Regions from separate parts of the Allobosea sp. BIWAKO-01 genome, predicted to be linked through region 1. Evidence: predicted binding sites of a transcription regulator. Region 1 holds the regulator's gene; the other holds the start of a gene.

Region 1 (7,633 bases):
GCGGTCGAGCCGACATTGCCGCCTGCGCCGGCGCGGTTCTCGATCACCACTTGCTGGCCAAGCGACTCGGCCATTTTCGCACCGACGAGTCGGGCGACGATATCGGTCGATCCGCCAGCGGCGAAGGGCACGACCAGCATGATCGGCCGTGTCGGGAAGTTCTGGGCCCGCGCGGGCAGGCTGCTGGCCACGAGGGCGGATGCCCCGGCCCCAGCCATGAAAGCGCGGCGGTTCGGTGTTGTGAAGCGGTCCATCAGGCGTTTCCCGTCATTGCTCTGCGGAGCGCAGGTTATGGCGGCGCACCATATGATAAACCCCACCGGATTGTTAAATCCGATGGGGTTCGACCTTCGTCATAAAGATCGTGTCAAATTGTTCTCAGCGACGGCCGATCGGTGTGTAATCGCGCTTCGGCGAGCCGGTATAGAGCTGGCGCGGGCGGCCGATCCGCTGGGACGGATCCTCGATCATTTCCTTCCACTGCGCGATCCAGCCGACGGTGCGGGCGAGTGCGAAGAGCGCGGTGAACATCGATGTCGGGAATCCCATCGCCTTCAAGGTGATGCCCGAATAGAAATCGATATTCGGATAGAGCTTCTTCTCGATGAAGTAGCTGTCGCTGAGCGCGATGCGCTCGAGCTCCATCGCGACATCGAGCAGCGGATCATCCTTGAAGCCGAGTTCGTTCAGTACCTCATGCGTCGTCTTCTGCATGATCTTGGCGCGCGGATCGTAGTTCTTGTAGACGCGGTGCCCGAAGCCCATCAGGCGGAACGGATCGTTCTTGTCCTTCGCCTTGGCGATGTATTTCGGGATGTTGTCGACCGAGCCGATCTCCTCGAGCATCTTGAGGGCCGCCTCGTTGGCGCCGCCATGCGCAGGGCCCCAGAGGCAGGCGATGCCGGCTGCGATGCAGGCGAAGGGATTGGCGCCCGAGGAACCGGCGAGACGCACGGTCGAGGTCGAGGCGTTCTGCTCGTGGTCGGCATGCAGGATGAAGATGCGGTCAAGCGCGCGCGACAGCACCGGATTGACCTTGTACTCCTCCGCCGGCACCGCGAAGCACATGCGCAGGAAATTCGAGGTGTAGTCGAGCGAGTTCAACGGGTACACGAAGGGTTGGCCAATCGTGTACTTGAAGGCCATCGCGGCCAGCGTCGGCAGCTTGGCGATCATCCGCATCGACGCGATCATGCGCTGCTGCGGGTCCGAGATGTCGGTCGAGTCGTGATAGAAGGCCGACATGGCGCCGACCGATGCGACCAGCACCGCCATCGGATGCGCGTCGCGGCGGAAGCCCTGGAAGAAGCGGGCCATCTGCTCGTGCACCATGGTGTGGCGCGTCACGCGATAGTCGAAATCCGCCTTCTGCGCCGCGGTGGGCAGGTCGCCGTAAAGCAGGAGATAACAGGTCTCGAGAAAGTCGCCATGCTCGGCAAGCTGCTCGATCGGATAGCCACGGTGGAGCAGAACGCCCTCGTCGCCATCGATATAGGTGATCTCCGACTCGCAGCTCGCGGTCGAGGTGAAGCCGGGGTCATAGGTGAACATCCCGGTTTGCGCGTAGAGCTTGCTGATGTCGATGACGGATGGGCCGATCGATCCGGTCTTGACCGTCAGGTCGACGGTCTTGCCGTCCACACTCAGCTGGCTGTTGGTTCCGCTCATCGATACCGATCCTTTCAGGCTCGCTGCTGATCAATCTTCGTTCCATCCGAGCCGGCACGAATGGGTGCCGGAACGGCAATCATCATCCGAGTGGCTCTGCGTAACGGCCATGTGACGGGATTGCAGGCAAAGGAAGGTACATCCGACTGATATTAAAGCAATATTCATACCGGGGCGCCGCTTCGGACACCCCCGGTATATGCGGCGTCACTAGCCCATTTGCCCCTGGGGTTCAACCAATCACAAAGGCGGGGCTGCCCCGCCTTTGATCACGTTTGATCGCTGAGGCGAGCCAGCGTTTCCTCACGGCCGAGCACCGCCATCACATCGAACAGGCCGGGCGACTGGCTCCGTCCGGTGAGTGCGGCCCGCAGCGGCTGCGCTACCTGTCCGAGCTTGAGGGCCTGCTCTTCGGCGAAGGCCCGGACCGCGGCCTCGAGTGGAGCTGGTGTCCAGTCATTCACCGCGGCAAGCTTCTCTGCCAGGCTAGGCATGCGCTGGCGCGCGCCCTCGTCCAGCAGTGTCGCCGCCTTCTGGTCGAGTGCGAGCGGACGCTTGGCAAAAAGATAGGACGCGCTGTCGAGCAGCTCGATCAGCGTCTTGGCACGCTCCTTCAGTCCCGGCATCGCAGCAAGAAGCTTGGCTTCGAGAACCGGATCGAGTTCGGGGCCAAGGCCATGCGCAGGGCCGATTTCCGGCAGGATGCTCTTCAGTGCATCAAGCAGGTCACGATCATCGGACTGGCGCATATAGAGTCCGTTCAGGCTCTCCAGCTTGGCGTAGTCGAAGCGTGCAGGGGAACGGCCGATGGAGGAAAGATTGAACAGCGAGACCATCTCTTCGGTCGAGAAGATCTCCTGGTCGCCATGGCTCCAGCCGAGCCGGAGGAGGTAGTTGCGCAGGGCCACCGGCAGATAGCCCATGGAGCGATAGGCATCGACGCCGAGCGCGCCATGGCGCTTGGAGAGCTTCGCGCCGTCCGCCCCATGGATCAGCGGGATATGCGACATGCTCGGCACGCGCCAGCCCATAGCCTGGTAGATCTGGGTCTGGCGGGCGGCGTTGGTGAGATGGTCGTCGCCACGGATGACATGAGTCACGGCCATGTCATGGTCGTCCACGACGACAGCGAGCATATAGGTCGGGTTGCCGTCGGAACGCAGCAGCACGAGGTCGTCTAGATTCTCGTTCTGCCAGACGACGCGGCCCTGCACTTCGTCCTCGACCACTGTCTCGCCGGTCTGCGGCGCGCGCAGGCGGATGACCGGCTTCACGCCGGCCGGAGCGGTCGCTGGATCGCGATCGCGCCAGCGTCCGTCATAGCGCATGGGACGGCCCTCAGCGCGCGCCTTCTCGCGCATCTCCTCGAGTTCCTGCGGCGTCGCATAGCAATAATAGGCCTTGCCGGCGGCGAGCATCTGCTCGGCGACCTCGCGATGCCGGGCCGCACGGGCGAACTGGTAGACGGTCTCGCCGTCCCAATCGAGGCCAAGCCAGGACAGGCCGTCGAGAATCGCCGCGATGGCCGGCTCTGTCGAGCGTTCACGGTCGGTGTCCTCGATGCGCAGCAGCATCTTGCCGCCATGGCGACGGGCATAGAGCCAGTTGAACAGCGCGGTACGCGCGCCGCCGATATGCAGGAATCCGGTTGGAGACGGCGCGAAGCGCGTAACGACCGCATCACTCATGAAAGGCAGGCTCCGGCAGGACGGGAAATGAGGCCGACAGAGCGGCAGAGGAACAAGACGTCGATGGGACATGACAACCGACGCCGCCCCTGTAACATGCTGATGGGGCCGACGTTAAGCGCAAGATCGCATCCGGTTGGCCGCCCGAGGGACGGCCTATGCGCGAGTCGCCGCCAGACCCGAGCCGGCTGCGCGGCGCGCGTGTTCGCGCCGTACCGTTCCGCATTCCCGAGATGTGGTTTCAGGACGCTGCAATTCGGTTGTTTCTCGCCGAATGGCGCGCGCGTTTCCTGGGCGCCATCGCGATCGAGGCCGGGCGCAGAAGGCCCTTTCTCTGGCTGCCGGTGCTGATGGGAGCCGGCATCCTGCTTTATTTCGCGGCCGACCGCGAGCCATCCCTCTGGGTCCCACTCTCCGGCTTTGGCATCTCCGCTGCGATGGCAGCGCTGTCGCGCGCCCGACGCCCGGTCATGCTCGCTTGCGTCTGCCTTGCTGCCATCTTCGCCGGCTTTGGTGCCGCGGCCTGGCGCACGGCGACAATCGCAGGACCGATGCTCGATCGAACGCGCGTGGGACAACTCACCGGCTTTGTCGAATCGGTCGAGGCGCGTGACGCTGGCGCGCGCCTCGTGATCCTGGTGACCAGCATTGCCGGGGTGGAGCCTGAACGCCTGCCACGGCGGGTTCGGGTCAACGTCAAGGGCGGATCGGTTTCGCCGGGCGATCACATCGTCGCCCTCGCGCGCCTCCTGCCGCCGCCCGGTCCGGTGCGGCCAGGCGGCTACGATTTCGGGCGCGACGCCTTCTTCCGAGGGCTTGGGGCGGTCGGGACCATTCCCGGAAAGATCACGCTCGCCCCACCACCCTCGCAGCCACCGCTCGAGCTTCAGATTCGCGCGATGGTCGACCGGGCGCGCAATGCCCTGACGGAGCGTATCGCCGGGATCGGGGGAGGGCAGGCAGGCGCGATGGCGGCGTCGCTGGTTACCGGCAAGCGCGGCCTCATCACTGAGGCGACCAATATCGACCTGCGTGCAGCCGGCATCTATCACATCATCTCGATTTCGGGCCTTCACATGGTGCTGGCCTCCGCCACGATCTTCGGCCTGGTCCGTGGCCTGCTGGCGCTATCGCAAACGCTGGCATTGCGCTGGCCCGTAAAGAAGCTCGCTGCCCTGGCCGCGATGCTCGGCGCCACGGCCTATTGCATTTTCTCTGGAGCCGAAGTCGCGACGGTGCGCTCTCTGATCATGACCTTGGTCATGCTCGGTGCGATCCTCGTCGATCGCCCGGCGCTCAGCATGCGCAATCTGGAGCTCGCTGCGATGATCGTCCTGCTGCGCGAGCCTGACGCGCTGCTTGGCCCGAGTTTCCAGATGTCCTTTGGTGCTGTCGCGGCGCTGATCGCCTTTGCCGAGCGCTGGGAGGATCGCGGCCACTCCGAGGCGCCGGCGAACCTGCCTTGGCCGCTACGGCCAATCTGGGTCGCGGTGGTCGGCCTCACGGTCACGACCGTGTTGGCGACGGTCGCAACCGCACCTTTTGGTGCCTATCACTTCCAGACCTTCAACCCCTTCGGCCTGCTCGGCAATGCGCTCGCCTTGCCCTTCGTTTCCCTGATCGTCATGCCTGCGGCGGTCTTCGGCGTACTCGCCTATCCCTTCGGCCTGGATTGGCCGGCTTGGGCGCTTATGGGAGTCGCTTCGGACTATGTGCTGCAATCCGCGCGCTGGGTTGCGGGATTCGACCACTCCGCAGTGATCATTCCTGCGTTCGGGACGGCGGCGCTCGCATGCTTTGCCGCCGCGCTTCTCTGGATCACGCTCTGGACGACACCGCTACGCTTCCTGGCCGTCGCCCCCTGATCGCGGGACTGGTCGTGGCGGCGAAGCCCGACAGGCCCGACATCCTGATCGAACGCGATGGTTCCGGGATCCTGGTCCGCGGGGGCGATGGTCGCATGACCTGGCGGGGCAACCGAGCCGCTTCGTGCTGCAACAATGGCTGAACGCAGATGGCGATAATCGCCGGCCTGACGACAACAGCCTGCGGGACGGCGCGGCCTGCGACACGTTGGGTTGTGTCGTCCGCAGCAAGGAAGGACGAAGCGTTGCCTTTGCACGTGATCGCCTGGCCATCGTCGAGGACTGCCGGCGCGCCGATCTCGTCATTACGCCGATTCCGTGGAACGCTCCGTGCGCTGCACGACTGATCGACCGCAGGGCATTGTCGCGCGATGGCGCGACCGCACTTGTCGGCCACAAGGGCGGCTGGCGCGCACATCTATCAGAGCAGGATGGTGTCGATCGTCCCTGGAGCCGCAAGCGGGAGCGGCCTGCAAGCACCCCGCCAGGGCCTTCGCCGGCTTTGCCGCTGGTGGCTGTCGAAGAGCACGAGCCGCTTCAGTAGCGCCGCATCAGGTTGACCAGGCGGCCTTGAATCTTGACGCGGTCCGGTCCCAGCACCCTTGTCTCATAGGCAGGATTGGCAGCTTCGAGAGCGATCGAGGAGCCGCGCTTGCGCAGCCGCTTCAGCGTCGCTTCCTCGTCATCGATCAGGGCCACTACGATATCGCCGGTATTGGCCGTGTCCTGACGTTTGATCACCACGGTATCGCCGTCGAGAATGCCGGCTTCCACCATCGAGTCGCCGCGCACCTCGAGAGCAAAATGTTCGCCGGGGCCAAGCATGTCAGCAGGCAGGGCCACGCTATGGCTGCGGCTCTGGATGGCGGAAATCGGCGTACCGGCGGCAATCCGCCCCATGACCGGAATCGCGACTGTGGAGCGCACATCCTCGTCCGGGGGCGGTGCGATCGGCCGGACCTTGCCAAGGCCACCCTGGACGACGGAGGGGTTGAACCGCCCGCGCGTCGCCTGAGGGCCGCCAGCCCCCTCGGGCAGCTTGATGATCTCGAGCGCCCGGGCCCGATTAGGCAGGCGGCGAATGAAACCGCGCTCCTCCAGCGCCATGATCAGGCGATGAATACCGGACTTGGAGCGCAGATCGAGCGCGTCCTTCATCTCGTCGAAGGAGGGGGGGACCCCTGTCTCGCGCAGGCGTTCCTGGATGAAACGAAGCAGTTCGAACTGTTTGCGTGTCAGCATGGTCCCCGCCGGCGCTCTTTGCACGGAATCGAAACAAAGCACGAACACCATACAGGTTCGCGTTGTGTTCCGCAAGCGCCCTCAGCGCAGGCGGATGATCCGGCAGCCGTCGCCTTTGTTTGCCGGCGCAGCAAATGATTCGCGAATGAGCAGCGCATCGGCGCGGGCGAGAGTGGCCAGCATGGATGAATCCTGCTTGGCGAAGGGCGTTGCCAGCCATCCCTCCGGGGTGAGGATCAGTTCCGACCTCATATAGTCCTGCCGTTCATCATTTGCCGGCAAATCTCTGCCGACGATTGCGGGCTCACTCAGATCGCGCTCAGGTTCCGGCACGCCGAGGAGGGCCCTGAGCAGCGGAACGACGAAGAGATGCCCGCAGACGATGGACGAGACGGGGTTTCCGGGCAGGCCGAGCGCGACCATACGGCCGAGGCGGCCCATCATCATCGGCTTGCCCGGCCGCATGGCGATTTTCCAGAAGCCGAGCGCCATGCCTTGCCCAATCAACGCTGCCTGGACGAGATCGTGCTCACCTACCGAGGCCCCTCCCAGGGTGATCAGCACATCGGCATCGGCCTTCCGTGCCTGGCCGATCTTGTCGGCGAGGTCGGCATGATCATCGCGGGCGATCCCGAGATCGAGCGCTGTGCCCCCGGCCTGCTCGACCAGCGCGGCGAGCGCAAAACTGTTGGACGCGACGATCTGGTCGGGGCCAACCGGCTCGCCCGGCTGGACCAGCTCGTCGCCGGTCGCGAGGATTGCGACCAGTGGCCTGCGACGCACAGTGAGCGTGGGGTGGCCCATGGCTGCAGCGAGGCCGAGGCTCGCACTTTCGAGTCGGCTGCCGGCGAGAAGCAACACCTCGCCCTCGGAGAAGTCCAATCCTGCCTGACGAACGAACTTGCCGCGCTCGGCGCCCTCGCGCACGCGGATCGTCGTGCCGCCGACGCCGTCCGCGTTCTCCTGAATCAGGATCGTATCGGCGCCCTCCGGAATTGGAGCACCGGTGAAGATGCGAACAGCCTCATTGGAGCGGACCATCCCTGAGAAGGAGCGACCGGCAGCCGATTCGCCGATGACACGCAATTCATTTGCCGGCGCAGTATCTTCGGCGCGAACGGCGTATCCATCCATTGCTGAGTTGGCAAAGGGGGGGTGGGTCCGAAGCGC
Region 2 (7,633 bases), 770 kb from region 1:
CTTGCCGAGCGAGAGCAGCCGACAGAGCCGCGAGTACGCCGCCCGATCGGTGGGGTAGACGAGCACCGACGTACCATCGACCAGATCAAGCCGGCACCCCACGACGAGGCGAACCCCGGTCGTCTTTGCGGCCTCATAGGCGCGGACAATCCCCGCCAGCGAATTGCGGTCGACAATGGCGAGGGCTTCGGTGCCAGCCGCCGCAGCCTGCGCGAACAATTGCTCACATGAGGAGGCCCCGCGCAGGAAACTGAAATGCGAGGTGACCTGAAGCTCGGCGTAGCGTGGGCTGCTCATCCGAACACCCCGTGCAGAAACCAACGATGCGAGCCGGTCGCAACGTGCTCACCGTCGCCGGCGCGATAGAGCCAGTAGCGCTCACCGGCATCATCCTCGACCCGGAAATAGTCGCGAACCGCGGCCAGCTCGGCATCGCGCTTCCACCATTCGCCAAAGACTCGTTCGGGCCCGTCCGCACGCTTCACCCGTCGACGGATTCCCCGCCAGGTGAACCAAACCGGGGGCTGGTCAGGCAGCAGTGCCATGGTCTCGACCGGTTCCGGTTGCGGGAGCAGTCGGGTAGGCCGGGGCCAATGGCCTGGCCAACTTGCCCCCGTCTCGGCCGCCATGGCCGGGATGCGGCAGACGGAACGTTCAGGAACGTCGCTCGCGACCGGAGCCAGACGATAGATGGCGCGCTCCCCGACGCGGTTTATCAGGGTATCGACCAGGTCCGACACATCCGGGAGGCTTTCCTCGACAAGCGAGCTGGTGGTTTGCTTGCGTTCCAGCGGTTCGGCGATGGTCGCGGCGAGCGTCATCACCTCGATTCCGAAACCCGGCTCGATCGTATCGATCTTCTCGCAGAGGAGCCGGCTCAGTCGCTTGATGTCACGAACAGGCACCGCCAATCCGACCCGAATTGCCTGAGCGCGATTGTCGACGCGGTGGCAGATGAGGTCGAGACGACGCGCGCCGAACCCGCGCTCCTCGAGGCGTTCGCAGAGCTGCACGACGAGCTTGCCAATATAGCGCGCGATCGTCTCCGCGGCGCCGATCGGCTCGGCGAATGCCTGGCGAACCTCGATCAGGTCGGGTGGCCGAATGGCCTTGATCGGCTCGCCGAGATCGCCAAGCGCTTGGTCGATGCGGCGACCAATCTCCGGACCAAATCGCAGAGCCAGAGGCGCCCGCGGCTGCTCCAGCAGATCACCGATCCGCTCGAAGCCCAGAGTGCGGAGTCCGACGCTAACGGAGGATGGAAGCCGCAGAGCCTCCAGCGGCAACGATGCGATGACGGATGGCCCATGCCCTGGAGCAGCCCTGATCGCCGAACGTGTCCTGTAACGAGCCAACGCATGTGCGGCGCCCCACGAGTCGGCGACGGCCGCTCGCGCGGCGATCCCCGACATGGCGAGGCGGCCGATCAGCCCGTCGAGCATGGCGCTCTCGCCACCATGCAAATGGTCGGCACCTGACGAGTCGATGACGATCCCGTCCGGCGGATCGGGTGCGACGACCGGTGCGATACGCTCCAAAATCCAGACGGCCAGCCGCTCCAGCCCTTCGGAGTCGGCGGCCGGATCGGCGTCCTCGACGATCAGCCCCGGAACGAGCACCTGCGCCTTTGTCACCGGCATGCCAGAGCGGAGGCCGGAAGCTTGTGCCGCAGCATCCGCTGCCAGCACTATCCGCCTGTTTCCGTCGCGGCCTATCAGGACGAGCGGCGCCTCAGGCGGAGGCGCTGCGTCGCCCGCCTTCCGCCGCGCCCGGTCGGTGGACCAGGTCGGCAGGAAGAGCGAGACAACCCGTGTCATCGCACGCCTCCAACTCGAAATCTGCACTGTCGCCGGCGCGGGCCCGGATGAGTTCGACCAGCCAGCGAGGCCGTCCCACGCCGGGCACCGGCAGCGCTGTGGACGGCATCACCGAGACGCGCCAGCGCGTCATCGCGGCCGTTGGCTGCCCGAAATCGGCTGCCTCCGTCTGACGCCGCCAACGGCGAAGGGCGATCCCGATCGAGCCTGTCCCCTCCGCGGCCAGTTGCAGCCGACGAGAGGCGGTCATGGACAGGCGAGCGACTTCCCCGACGACGGAGCCCAGTCCTCCGTGCCGTAGCCCTTCCTCCATGCAGGAAAGCACGGTCCTGTCGTCGCAGGCTTCCACATAGATCACCCGATCGGCACCCAGTCCGGCTTGTGCGATGGAGGGCGCGAAGAGGTCCGGCCGCGTGATACACCACAGGACCCTCCCCCGGGTGCGGGCAGCAACTCCTGCGCTGAACAGCGCGGCCGCGGCACCGTCAATCGCGCCGTTGCCGCCGCCAGCCACTTCATGCAGCGCCCCGAGGGCCAGTCCGCCACCTGGGAGGCGCGAGTCCACCTCGGCGATACCGAACGGCAGCACCGATCTTGCGCGCCGGTTCGTGCCTTCGATCCTTTCGATCTGGGCGCGCAGAGACTGTATGGCGAGCTCGGGCCGCACAATTGTTGGTGTCCTCTGGAAATAGGCGGGCCGTTATGTTCCTCTTTTGTTCCTACTTCACCACTCGGGAGTCAAGATGAGGTCATCATGCGATATCCGCTTCGCGGAGTGATCAGAGTGGTCCAACCACGTCCGGATTCATGGCGACAAAGAGTTCAGCCTGACGCTGAAACAACCCCAGCCAGTGGCTCAAACGATCGAACCTGCCCCCAGGTTCCTGGAAAGTACGCGCGTCGTTCGTCCGCAATGACGTCAACACGCGTACTCTGAAGGACCTGAAGGAGGTTTCCCGCCTCTCCCTCCCGGCGTGTCGTTGAAGCCGCCTCTTGAGGAGTGGTTTGGCGGCGAGAACTGTCTGTCACTCATTCGACCGTCCACTGACAAATGCGAAACCCACGAGGGCGCTCGCGCATGTCGAGATGGAGGTGATCTTTGTGGGAGCTGTCAGCCCCCGGGCCCAGGACAGTCGTGAACCGTTGGCAGGCGCTCTTCTGGACAGCTTCACGGATCGAGCGGGACTCGGATTCGTTACCAACGAATGCCAACGCTCGGCCATCTTGCATCAACAGTCCACCCACATCGAGAGCGTTGCCGCTTGCATGCTCGCTGATGGGTGCGCCTGCATCACCATTTCGGGCCCGGCAGGCATGTCCTCCGACCCCGGCCAGTTTCGCGAGCTGGCTGTTCTCCCGTTTCATCAGCGCAGTGAGATCGTCGCGGACCCAGGCGATAACCTCCAATGCGAACGGGCACCGCACAGTGATCGCACTGTCCAGTTCGATTTTGGAACCGTCAGGGATGGTCACCCGCTGAAATGTTACCGGGTCCTCGATCGCACATTCACCGGTGCTTGTGCCACCGGCCGAGGGCAGCACAACGCCTCCGTTCTCCTCGAAGACACGGATGCAGGTCGACGGACCGCCCCCGCCCTGTCCGCTTGAACTGTCCTGAGCGGGCTCAACGTGCGGCCTCAAACCGGTCGGCCGTTTCGGAGGGAGCGGTGCGAGCACAGGGCCCGATTGCAAGAGGCCGTGCCCTTCGGTCTGACGGTCGCGTGCTAGCGCCCCGAAGCCCAGCATCGAAAGGGAAAGACTTAAGGAAAGGGCGAATCCGGCGAAACCGCGCCGGTTCTGGCGACCTGCCATAGATCTAATCCAGGAACTGCACAGGCACACCCGGGCGCACGAGGTCGCCAAGCTCCTCCGCATCCCAGTTGGTTAATCTCACGCAGCCATGCGACGTTGTTTTGCTGACCTGCGAGGGTTCTGGTGTCCCGTGAATGCCGAACGTTGGCTCAGACAGTGCAATCCAGATGGTTCCGACCGGGTTATTCGGTCCGGGCGGAAGGACGAGGGTTTCGTCATTCTTGCCCTGCTGGAAATTCTTCTCAGGGTCATAGGTGTAGTTCGGGTTCCGCGCGATGCGCGTCACCGTGTACTGGCCGGTCAGCGACGGTGTGGCCTTGCTTCCGATCGTGGCCGGGTAGCTGGCCAAGACAGTGTCGCCTTCGCCGTAAACGATGAGCATGCCCGTGCTCTTGACGGCATCTATCCGTTTGGCGCCCCCCTTCAGAACCGAGCGGCCGCCAGACAGGACGTAAATTCCGCTGCCGGTCTCCGTGAAGCCAAGTCCCGGGTTTAGCTCCATCAAGAGCTTTTCGCTCATGTGAAAGCGCTCGCCGAGCATCTCCTGCGGGCTGGTATAGGAGAGCCGCTTCATCTTGGCCTGCTTCGCATAGTCGCGGGGAATATCGTCAGCGAAGTCGTATTCTGTGTCCTTGTTGGACAACTTGTATTCCACCACGACATCCTGATCGCTACCGCCGCCGAGAGCGAGCCAAGCGACCTCGTCCAGTTCGTCGCTTTCGCCAAGATTTTCCTGGCGCCTAAATTGCCCTACGGCTTTGCGGAAGTTCTCCCCATCGACGCCATCGATCACACCTGGTGAAATGCCACGCCGGGCGAGCAGGGCTTGAGCCTTCACGATGAAGGGGTTGGGCCCATTCGCTGCCTGGTGGGTTCGCGCCGCGAATGTCGCCGTGTTGACCTGTTCGGCTGTGAGAGCCGACGCCGGAACTGCACCGAGGCCCAGGAGAACCACCAAGGTTGTCATCAAATCAACGGGTTTCATCGATCTGGGCTCCGTGAGGTCATACACCCGACCCAAGATCACCACTCATCGATGATCATGCGGGGACCTGGTATTGGGGCGAATGGGGCGCTGCGTTCCGAGAGAAACGTAGTTGGGAGCCCCGTCGGCTCAAGCCGACGGGGCGTCTTCACTGCAATGGCTACTGCCAAGTCTGACGGCCGTACCAGTTATCGACGTCCGACCGAACCTGATCCTTCGCGAGACCGTATCGCTCCTGGATTTTCCCCTCGAGCTGATCACGCTTGCCTGCGATCACATCGAGGTCATCATCAGTGAGTTTGCCCCACTGTTCTTTGACCTTGCCCTTAAGCTGCTTCCAGTTTCCTTCGACGCGATTCCAATCCATGGGACCTCTCCGTTGGCGAAAATGGGATAGCTGAGGAACGCACGAACAGCGTTTTGGTTCAGCTTCACCTCGGGCAATCTGGTCCGTCGGTGACCACTCCTTGCCGCTGCGATGGCTTCCCTGCGCGCGAAAACCGGAAAACCGCGGACCGTCCCCGCAACCTGTTCGAGCTTGGATTGTTATCGGTGGGCGACCGTTGGGGCGGAGGAGCCTTCATGGATCTCATCATCAAGCAAACGAGCTCGACACGGTGGGACCTCATCGACTTGCTCGGCCGTAACGCCGGGGATGTCGAGCTGGCCTTGTCCGGAAGCTTCCGCGTAGTCCCGTTGGGCCGAGCTCTGGGTACGATGCAACACTCTCGCCGGGGCCATATTCCTCTTTAGACGCAGCGCTCGCCGCGATCGAGATTCATACGCGAGGCGTGTGCAGACGGGAGCCAGAGGGGCGCGGGCAACAGACGCCTGTCGGCCCGGGCAATGAGGACACCTAAGGGCTTACGGCCCGGTGAGCACATAGCCGCTCCGAGAACCGCGCGGCGTCATAGGTCCAAGCGTGACGGCCCGTCGGTGAGAACGCTCGCCGCGATCATAGTCCCGTCAGCGCCGGTCTATCGCAGGCGCTCACACTGTCTATTCTGATTGCGGGCCGAGGGAAGGCCGCGTTCGCGAACAGCGGCGCTCTTTTCCGTTCCGCTGCCGGGCCTATTCAAACCATTCGCGTCAGGCTCCGAGCCTGTCGCGTTCGATGACAAGCTCAATTTCAACGCCTAACGGATTCCAGTCCCTGCTGACCCGGCCAAGCTGACTGGCCGTCGCCTTGACCAACCGGCTGCCGAAGCCTTCACTTCGTATGATCGTCGGCGGTGGCCCTCCGCGCTCACGCCAGACGAGTACGAATTCGGACGATCGATCCGAGCATGTGATCTCAACCGTGCCATCCATGGTGGAAAGACTGCCGTACTTTGCCGCGTTGGTTGCGAACTCATGGAGCAGTAGCGAGAGCGATGTAACCAGAGTTGAGGGCACCGGAGTATCGGCACCGCTAACCTCGCTGCGTGGCCGTCCACCGACCTCATACGGCGCAAGTATTGCCGCGATCAGGGCGTGCAGCGTGGTGGCTGCCGGCTCGCCACCAGCAGCCATGGCAGACATCGTAAGCGCGTGGACGCGTGACAAGGTCGCGAGTCGCTCGGATACCGTTGCGGCGAGCTCAGCCGGGCTGGAGGCCGAACGCGCGGTGAGATTGACGATACCGCTTGTGAGCGCGAAGACATTTTTGATCCGGTGGTTCATCTCGCGCAGGATCATTTGCTGCTGCTCCTGCGCGCGCTGTCGATCCGAAATGTCGCGGGCGATCTTGGATGCGCCCACGATCTCGCCCCGAGCGTCCTTAATCGGCGAGACAGTCAGCGAGATTGCGACAAGCGTTCCGTCCTTACGTCGGCGGATGGTCTCAAAATGCTCGATTCGCTCTCCAGAGCGAATGCGCGCCAGAATTTCTGGCTCCTCGTCCCGCCGGTCTTCGGGAATGAGCAGTAGCACCGACTGGCCTAGGACCTCCTCGCATCGATAGCCGAAAAGCCGCTCGGCGCCCGGATTCCAGTCGGTAATAATGCCGTCCACATCCTTGGCGATGATGGCATCTTCGGACGATTCGACGAGCGCCGTCAGCCGCCGGGCCGAGGCATCGTTGCTATGGCGTTCGATGGCAAAGCCAAGCTGGCGCGCGATCACCAGCGCGACATCGCGCTCGTGATCGGTGAAGACCCGCGGCGTGTCGTAATAGACCATGAACTTGCCGGCAAGTTTATCGGCCCCCGCGAGCGGAATGAAGGCCAGGGCGTGAATGCCTTCACCGATGATGGTCTCAATCAACTCCGGAGGATCTCCGCTTAGAGCGATGTCCGAAACGAAGATGGGGTCGGCCTCGCGGTCCTGACGCTGCCAGGGCGAGTGGCCATCGACAGCCGCGCGGTATCCATCTGAGAGTCCGCGCCAGGCGACGAAACGCATCGTTCCGCCCTCGTCGAAGCGCAGAATGGAGGCACGGGGGCTCACGAGCGCTGCGCAAATGGCGTCGAGGGCTGCCTCGTAGATGTCGACGAGCGTGCGAGCGCGAAACAAGCGATCGGTGAAGTGGAAGAGTGTGGTCTGTTCCCGAACCTGGCGCGCCAGATCGTTGGCGGCGTCCGCAGTTTTGCTACGAACCGCGACGCTGGAATGACGGTCGGCGCTTCGCACCATCGGCGGCCTCGCGGCATAGCCAGTTCAGATCATCTCACAATGAGAGGTCCCCTCTGGCGAGCTAATATTCGAACACCGAATTCGGCTGGTCTCAATGTCAATTGTTCATAGGCCGTCGCATTTTTTGACCTGAGTTCTGCGCGGCCCCTATGGTTGCGAGCGGATACTGCCGAGCGGAACCTTCGGCCGCGACGTATCGATTGAACTAGGCATGGTTTTGAAAGGCACGATGATTTCGCATTTTGTAGCGCTGGTTATCCAAAAGCGCAGCGAACTAGCGGCACCCCAGAAGATTGGGGGCCGTCGGTCAGCAGGTACCGCTACTTCTGCACCAATGACCACGTGGTTTTTCGAGCCAACGACCCGGCGCGTCATTCATATCGTTGAATGAACGGCTGATGGAGCG

What was found. Region 1 encodes LexA, which represses DNA repair genes until DNA is damaged. Its sites were predicted from a motif close to TGTTCNNNNTGTGTTCNG; they were not measured.
Region 2: BIWAKO_RS19985 (ImuA family protein) is a predicted target of LexA. The motif match lies at 2,521-2,538, and genes of this name have one in related genera.

What each region holds. Positions count from the first base shown of each region.
Region 1 is NZ_BCQA01000001.1:5,032,121-5,039,753, forward strand. Features, by position in the region: gene BIWAKO_RS23600 (Bug family tripartite tricarboxylate transporter substrate binding protein) at 1-254, opposite strand, end outside; gene gltA (citrate synthase) at 379-1,668, opposite strand; gene gltX (glutamate--tRNA ligase) at 1,938-3,356, opposite strand; gene BIWAKO_RS23615 (ComEC/Rec2 family competence protein) at 3,515-5,221, shown strand; gene BIWAKO_RS23620 (hypothetical protein) at 5,346-5,765, shown strand; gene lexA (transcriptional repressor LexA) at 5,759-6,463, opposite strand; gene BIWAKO_RS23630 (molybdopterin molybdotransferase MoeA) at 6,545-7,633, opposite strand, start outside.
Region 2 is NZ_BCQA01000001.1:4,267,005-4,274,637, reverse strand. Features, by position in the region: gene BIWAKO_RS19995 (error-prone DNA polymerase) at 1-297, opposite strand, end outside; gene BIWAKO_RS19990 (DUF6504 family protein) at 294-1,817, opposite strand; gene BIWAKO_RS19985 (ImuA family protein) at 1,732-2,487, opposite strand; gene BIWAKO_RS19980 (extensin-like domain-containing protein) at 2,847-3,629, opposite strand; gene BIWAKO_RS19975 (L,D-transpeptidase family protein) at 3,634-4,614, opposite strand; gene BIWAKO_RS19970 (CsbD family protein) at 4,775-4,981, opposite strand; gene BIWAKO_RS19960 (PAS domain S-box protein) at 5,704-7,227, opposite strand.